DNA from 3 places in the Arthrobacter sp. NPDC057259 genome. Region 2 is predicted to be linked to each of the others. Evidence: riboswitches for the same ligand, from Rfam matches in the RefSeq annotation. Region 2 holds a riboswitch; each other region holds the start of a gene.
What was found. Region 2 has a riboswitch for S-adenosylmethionine ahead of ACFUCU_RS09785 (bifunctional o-acetylhomoserine/o-acetylserine sulfhydrylase). Riboswitches for the same ligand answer to the same signal wherever they lie in the genome.
Positions count from the first base shown of each region.

Region 1: it holds a riboswitch for S-adenosylmethionine, as region 2 does, so the genes downstream of both, ACFUCU_RS00180 (aminotransferase class V-fold PLP-dependent enzyme) here and ACFUCU_RS09785 (bifunctional o-acetylhomoserine/o-acetylserine sulfhydrylase) in region 2, are expected to answer to the same signal.
Region 3: it holds a riboswitch for S-adenosylmethionine, as region 2 does, so the genes downstream of both, ACFUCU_RS11375 (methionine ABC transporter ATP-binding protein) here and ACFUCU_RS09785 (bifunctional o-acetylhomoserine/o-acetylserine sulfhydrylase) in region 2, are expected to answer to the same signal.

Region 1 covers NZ_JBHUYA010000001.1:41,891-44,084, reverse strand. Annotated here, with positions in the region: gene hisN (histidinol-phosphatase) at 1-754, shown strand, start outside; SAM riboswitch class IV at 852-965, shown strand; gene ACFUCU_RS00180 (aminotransferase class V-fold PLP-dependent enzyme) at 1,001-2,194, shown strand, end outside.
Region 2 covers NZ_JBHUYA010000005.1:100,004-102,197, reverse strand. Annotated here, with positions in the region: gene ACFUCU_RS09790 (VOC family protein) at 1-468, opposite strand, end outside; SAM riboswitch class IV at 661-777, shown strand; gene ACFUCU_RS09785 (bifunctional o-acetylhomoserine/o-acetylserine sulfhydrylase) at 862-2,178, shown strand.
Region 3 covers NZ_JBHUYA010000006.1:113,470-115,663, reverse strand. Annotated here, with positions in the region: gene ACFUCU_RS11380 (methionine ABC transporter permease) at 1-487, opposite strand, end outside; gene ACFUCU_RS11375 (methionine ABC transporter ATP-binding protein) at 480-1,292, opposite strand; SAM riboswitch class I at 1,432-1,521, opposite strand; gene ACFUCU_RS11370 (CoA-binding protein) at 1,597-2,022, opposite strand.

The DNA of each region.
Region 1 (2,194 bases), on a different contig from region 2:
CTCGGTCGATTCCCAGACCATGAGCCGCTTCAAGGCCCTTGACCTCAAAATCGAGACGAAGCCGGACCTGACGCCGGTCACCGACGCCGACAAGGCCGCCGAGGAGGCCATCCGCGGCCAGCTCTCCCGCTCCCGCCCCCGCGACGCCGTCCTGGGCGAGGAATTCGGCAGCTCGGGCCACGGCTCCCGCCGCTGGATCATCGACCCGATCGACGGCACCAAGAACTTCGTGCGCGGCGTCCCCGTCTGGGCCACCCTCATCGCCCTGGTAGACGAGGGCGAGCCGGTGGTCGGCGTCGTTAGTGCCCCTGCCCTCGGCAAGCGCTGGTGGGCCGCCAAGGGCGCCGGCGCCTACACGGGCCGTTCGCTGGCCGCCGCAACCCGGCTGCGGGTCTCCAACGTCTCAGACCTCTCCGACGCCTCCCTCTCCTACTCCAGCCTGGGCGGCTGGAAGCAGCGCGGCAACCTCGACGAATTCCTGGGCCTGACCGAGGAAGTCTGGCGCACCCGCGCCTACGGCGACTTCTGGTCCTACTGCCTGGTGGCCGAGGGCGCCGTCGACATCGCCTGCGAGCCGGAACTGAACCTTTACGACATGGCCGCCCTGGTCCCGATCGTCACCGAGGCCGGCGGCCGGTTCACCTCCCTCGAGGGTGAGGACGGCCCGTTCGGCGGCAACGCCCTGGCCACGAACTCGATCCTGCACTCCGAGGTTCTTAAGCGGCTCAATCCGAACCTCGACGACCTGCTCTAAAACCGCGCCTTCCCTAAGGGCCGGTTCCGCGTAACACAGCGCTTCACATTGCCGCGCCCCTTTCCGGGGCGCGGCAATGTGTCCTAGGCTCGAACCAGGTCACGAGTGCCAGCGCTAAACCCCGGTTTGCTGGCCGGCAACCCTCCTTTCGCGGCGGGGTGCCCCGGGTGACGACCTGGCCGGTCCGGAGCGGACCCGGCAAGCGCGGATCCCCTGCACGCGGGGTCCTTTCTCGAGCGAGGTCCCATGTCGACTGCCATTTTTTCGTCCCCAGCATCCATCTCCACGGCTGTATCCGCCGCGCGCGCCCCGCTGGCCGCCGTGACCGGCGCCGAGATCCAGGCGCCGCTGATCCAGGGCGGCCAGGTCCGCTACGCCAATCTGGACTACGGCGCCTCGGCCCCTGCCCTGTCTGTGGTCTCCGCGTACCTCAACGAGATCCTGCCCTACTACGCCAGCGTCCACCGCGGCGCCGGCTACGCCTCCCAGCTGAGCACCTCGGTCTACGAGAACGCGCGGACCATTGTGCGGGACTTCGTCGGCGGCCGGGCCGACGACGCGGTCATCTTCACCCGGAACACCACCGATTCGCTGAACCTCCTGGCCGGGTGCCTGCCCACCGCCGGCGGCCGGCACCTGGGCGAGGTCCTGTACCTGGACATCGAACACCACGCGAACCTGCTGCCGTGGCAGGGGGTTCCGCACCGCAGCGTCGTCGCCGCGCCTACCCTCGCCGGGACGCTGGCGCGGCTCCGGGCCGAGCTGGCAACCGGCGGCATCAGCCTCCTCGCGGTCACGGGCGCGTCGAATGTCACCGGCGAGATCCTGCCCGTCCGCGAGCTCGCGGCGCTGGCGCACGAGCACGGGGCCCGGATCGTCGTCGACGCCGCGCAGCTGGCCCCGCACCGCCGCATCGACGTCGCGGCCGACGGCATCGACTACGTCGCCTTCTCGGGGCACAAGCTCTACGCACCCTTCGGCGCGGGTGTCCTGGTCGGGCGGCCGGACTGGCTCGACGCCGGGACGCCGCACCTGGCCGGCGGCGGCGCCGTCCGCGACGCCCGGCTGGACGCCGTCAGCTGGACCACCGGACCTGCCCGGCACGAGGGCGGCTCCCCCAACGTCCTCGGCGCGGCCGCCCTGGCCCGCGCCACCCAGGCGGTCGCGGCCCTGGACGAAGCATCCTGGCACGGCCACGAGGATGCCATCCGGTCCTTCCTGGCCGACGGCCTGCGGGAGATCGACGGCGTGAGCGTGCACCACATCTTCGAGGAGACCGACCACGGGGAGGGCCACGGCACCATCGGCGTCGTGAACTTCTCGGTCGCGGGGTACGACGCCGGTCTCGTCGCCGCGTACCTGTCCGCAGAGCACGGGATCGGTGTGCGGGACGGCAGGTTCTGCGCGCATCCGCTGCTCAAGCGGCTGGGCCTGCCCGCC
Region 2 (2,194 bases):
CACCGAGCTCTCGTAGGCGTTGGACGGGTGCAGGGCCGGGTCGCCCTCCCACTTGAGCATGTAGGGGACCTGCGGATCCGCGATGAGGCCCAGGATGCCGATCTGCTTCCAGACCAGTTCACGGCCGTCGGGGAACTTGCGGTTGCCGTTGACCGCGGCGCGGCCCAGGCGTTCCTCGAAGGGTGCCAGGTCGTCGACCTCAACGCACCAGCCCATCCAGCCACCGCCGGCGGCGGAGCGGGCGCGGACCGCCTGGCCGAACGGTGCCTTGTCCGACGCCGGGTGGTCCAGGACCTCCACGACCTCCAGGTACTTGTGCCCGGCGAGCGGGATGATCATGTTGCGGGTGCCAAAACGGGGGTGCACGCCGCCCTTGACGGCCTCGACCCCGAGGGCCGTGGCGATACGGTCGGTGGTGGCCGCGAGGCCATCCTTTTCACAGGCGTAAGAGACGTGATCCATGCGCATGCCCTCATCTTGGCACTTTGTGATGGACCTCTCAGCTTAGGCTGTCCTAACCTCGCCGGGGTCGTCCGGCGGGCCCCCGTGCCGACCGGCGCGGCCGCGGAAATCCGCCGGACAAGCCGTCCCGGGGACCGGTTTCTTCATCTTTGTCATAAAGCTATCCGTGCCGGTTTCCGGCTTCCTACACTGGGAGCAGGTCATGAGTGCCAGCGCCAAGCCCCGGCTCGCTGGCCGGCAACCCTCCTTGCGCGGTGGGGTGCCCCGGGTGAAGACCTGGCCCTCCGGCGACCGCCGGCGGGGCAAGCGCGGCGCCAGGGCCGTGCCGATAATCCGGGACCCGCGAACAGCGCGGGACTCGGGTCCGGTGCCGCCCTGAGCCCAGTCACAGGAGACGCCATGTCCAACGCCTGGTCCTTTGAAACCCGTCAGATCCACGCCGGCCAGCAACCGGACGCCGCCACCGGCGCCCGCTCGCTGCCGATCTACCAGACGACGTCGTTCGTCTTCCCGAGCGCCGAGAGCGCCGCGAACCGGTTCGCCCTGGCCGAGCTCGCCCCCATCTACACCCGAATCGGCAACCCCACCCAGGACGCGGTCGAACAGCGCATCGCCAGCCTGGAGGGCGGCCTCGGCGCGCTGCTGCTCAGTTCCGGGCAGGCGGCGGAAACCTTCGCCATCCTCAACATCGCCGAAGCCGGGGACCACGTGGTGGCCAGCCCCAGCCTCTATGGCGGCACCTACAACCTGCTGGCCCACACTCTGAAGAAGTTCGGCATCTCCGTGACCTTCGTGGCGGACCCGGACAACTTGGACCAGTGGCGCGAGGCGGTGCAGCCGAACACCAAGCTCTTCTTCGGCGAGGTGGTCTCCAACCCGCGCCAGGACGTCCTGGACATCGAGGGAATCTCGGACGTGGCCCACCAGGCAGGGGTGCCGCTGATCGTGGACAACACCCTCGCCACGCCGTACCTGATCCGTCCGCTGGAGTGGGGCGCGGACATCGTGGTGCACTCGGCCACGAAGTACCTGGGCGGCCACGGCTCGGCGATCGCCGGTGTGATCGTGGACTCCGGAAAGTTCGACTTCGGCGCGGACCCGGAGCGGTACCCCGGCTTCAACACCCCCGACCCCAGCTACAACGGCCTGGTCTACGCCCGGGACCTGGGCGCGGACGGCGCACTGGGGGCCAACCTCTCCTACATCCTCAAGGCCCGGGTCCAGCTGCTGCGCGACCTCGGCTCCGCCGTCGCGCCCTTCAACGCCTTCCTGATCGCCCAGGGCATCGAGACGCTGAGCCTGCGGGTGGAGCGGCACGTCGCCAACGCCACCCGGGTGGCCGAATGGCTGGAGGGCCGGGAGGACGTCGAATCGGTCGCCTACGCGGGGCTGCCCTCGAGCCCCTGGTACGAGCGCGGCCGGAAATACGGTCCGCGCGGCACGGGCGCCGTCGTCTCCTTCGTCATCGCCGGGGGAGTGGAGGCCGGCAAACGCTTCGTCGACGCCCTGGAGCTGCACTCGCACGTGGCGAACATCGGCGACGTGCGCTCGCTGGTGATCCACCCGGCGTCGACCACGCACAGCCAGCTCAGCCCGGAGCAGCAGGCGGTGGCGGGCGTCCACCCGGGCCTGGTCCGGCTCTCGGTGGGCCTGGAGCACATCGACGACATCCTGGCGGACCTCGACGCCGGCTTCCGCGCCGCGAAGGCCGGCTAGGCCCGGGACCCCCGCC
Region 3 (2,194 bases), on a different contig from region 2:
AGGAGATGAAGCTGACGGTCATGATGGTGATGGAGCTGACCAGTCCCGGCCGGGCCTCCACCAGCAGCACGTCCCGGACAATCTGGGACCGGCTGGCTCCCATCGAGCGGGCGGCCTCCACCACGCCGCTGCCGAGCTGGCTGAGGTTCTGTTCCACGAAGCGGGCGAAGTACGGGATGGCGTTGATGGTCAGCGGGACGATCACCGCGGCCGTGCCGATGGTGGTGCCCACGATGAAGCGGGTCACCGGGATGATGGCGATCAGCAGGATCAGGAACGGGAAGGACCGGACCAGGTTGACCAGGCCGTCCAGGACCCGGTGGAGCCGGGGCCGGTGCCGCAGCCCGCCGGGGCCGATCGTGTAGAGCCAGACGCCCAGCGGCGTGCCGATCAGGACGGCCAGCGGGATCGCGACCAGCAGCATGGCCAGGGTCTGGCCCATGGCGGCGCCGATTTCGGGCAGGACCGATAGGATGCGCTCAAGCATGGATCAGGCCTTTCGGGGCGGGGCCGGCCGGGGCGGCTGCCCGGTGGGGCCGGTTCAGCTCGATGGCGTCGGAGACCAGGTACCGCCCGATCGAGGTGGCGGGGTGGAAGCCGGGGCGTTCGAGCTCGGCCAGGTCGAATTGCTCGACGATCCGGCCGTCCTCCATGACCGCGACGTTGTCCGCGATGGCCTTGATGACGTTCATTTCGTGCGTGACCACCACGATCGTGATGCCGAATTCGGCGTTGACGTCCGCGAGGTACTGCAGCACGGAGGCGGTGGTCCGGGGGTCCACGGCCGACGTCGGTTCGTCGCAGAGCAGGACCTTCGGCTCCGTGGCCAGCGCCCGGGCGATGGCCACCCGCTGCTTCTGGCCGCCGGAGAGCTTCGCGGGGTAGCTGGCGGCCTTGTCCGCGAGGTCCACGATGGCCAGGGCGTCGGCCGCCCGGCGCCGGCGTTCGGCCTTCCCCACCCCGGCGAACTTCAGTGAGAGCTCCACGTTCTCCTGCGCGGTGAGGTTGTTGAGCAGGTTGAAGTGCTGGAAGATCATGCCGATTCCGTGCCGGCTGCTGCGCAGTTCCGGCTCGCTCAGGGCGGTCAGGTCCACGCCGTCGACCAGGACCCGGCCCGAGGTGGGGCGTTCGAGCAGGTTGATGTTGCGCAGCAGCGTGGATTTGCCGGCGCCGGAGAACCCGATGATGCCTTGGATCCGGCCGCGCTCCACGGTGAGGGTGACGTCGTCGACGGCGGTGAACCGGCCATCCTTCGACCGGAACGAGGTGCTGACATTCTGGATCTCGATCACAGCGGACCGCCCGCGATCCGGGCCGGCGCTGCCGTCGTTGTGGTGTTCATGATTCCTCCGGGGCTCGCCCGAGGAAAGCCTCATCCCCCGGCGCCGGGGCAGCGCAAAGCGCGGCCTCTCGGGTCCGTGGAACAGTGGTTCTCCATCGGTCCTGGCGGTAGCACCGTCCTCATCGAGGGGGTTGCTGCGGCGTCACGGAGCCAGGTCTCTCAGCCGCTCGGGATGGTTACCCCACGAATCTGGCACACGCCCGGCCGAGGTGAAAGCGGCGCGTCACACGCCGTAAAGCTCCCGTCAGTCCCGGTTAAAGGCCCAGGAGCGGCGCTTCCCTGGCCGGGCAGGCGTTCATGACGACGTCCAGCCCGGCGGCCTTGGCGCGTTCGGCCGCGGCCTCGTCGATGACGCCCAGCTGCAGCCAGACGGCGCCGGCGCCGGCGGCAATCGCCTGGTCCACCACGTCGCCGACGCGTCCGGAGTTCACGAAGCAATCCACGACGTCGATGGGCCGCTTCTCCGCCGGGATTTCCGCCAGCGAGCGGTAGCCGGCCTCTCCGTGCACGTCGTCGCCGGGCAGGTTGACCGGGATGATGTCCATGCCCAGGCGGTCGCGGATGAACAGCGACGTGTCGTAGGCAGCACGCCATTGGTTGGTGCTCAGGCCCACGATGGCCCACCGGCCCTTGGTGCGCAGGAGGCGTTCGACGACGGCGGGATCGTTCACGTGGCTCATGCGGCCAGCCTACGTCCGCCGGCAGCACCACCGCAGTAGGCAAACCCACCCCGGGCGCTGTGCCGAATTTCTGATCGAACCAGGCGCCTCCCGTCCGCAGGTTTCCGAATATTACGCGCCCATTTGGCGAAAATCCGCCGTTCGGTTTTAGTAGACAGTGACCATCCCGAGC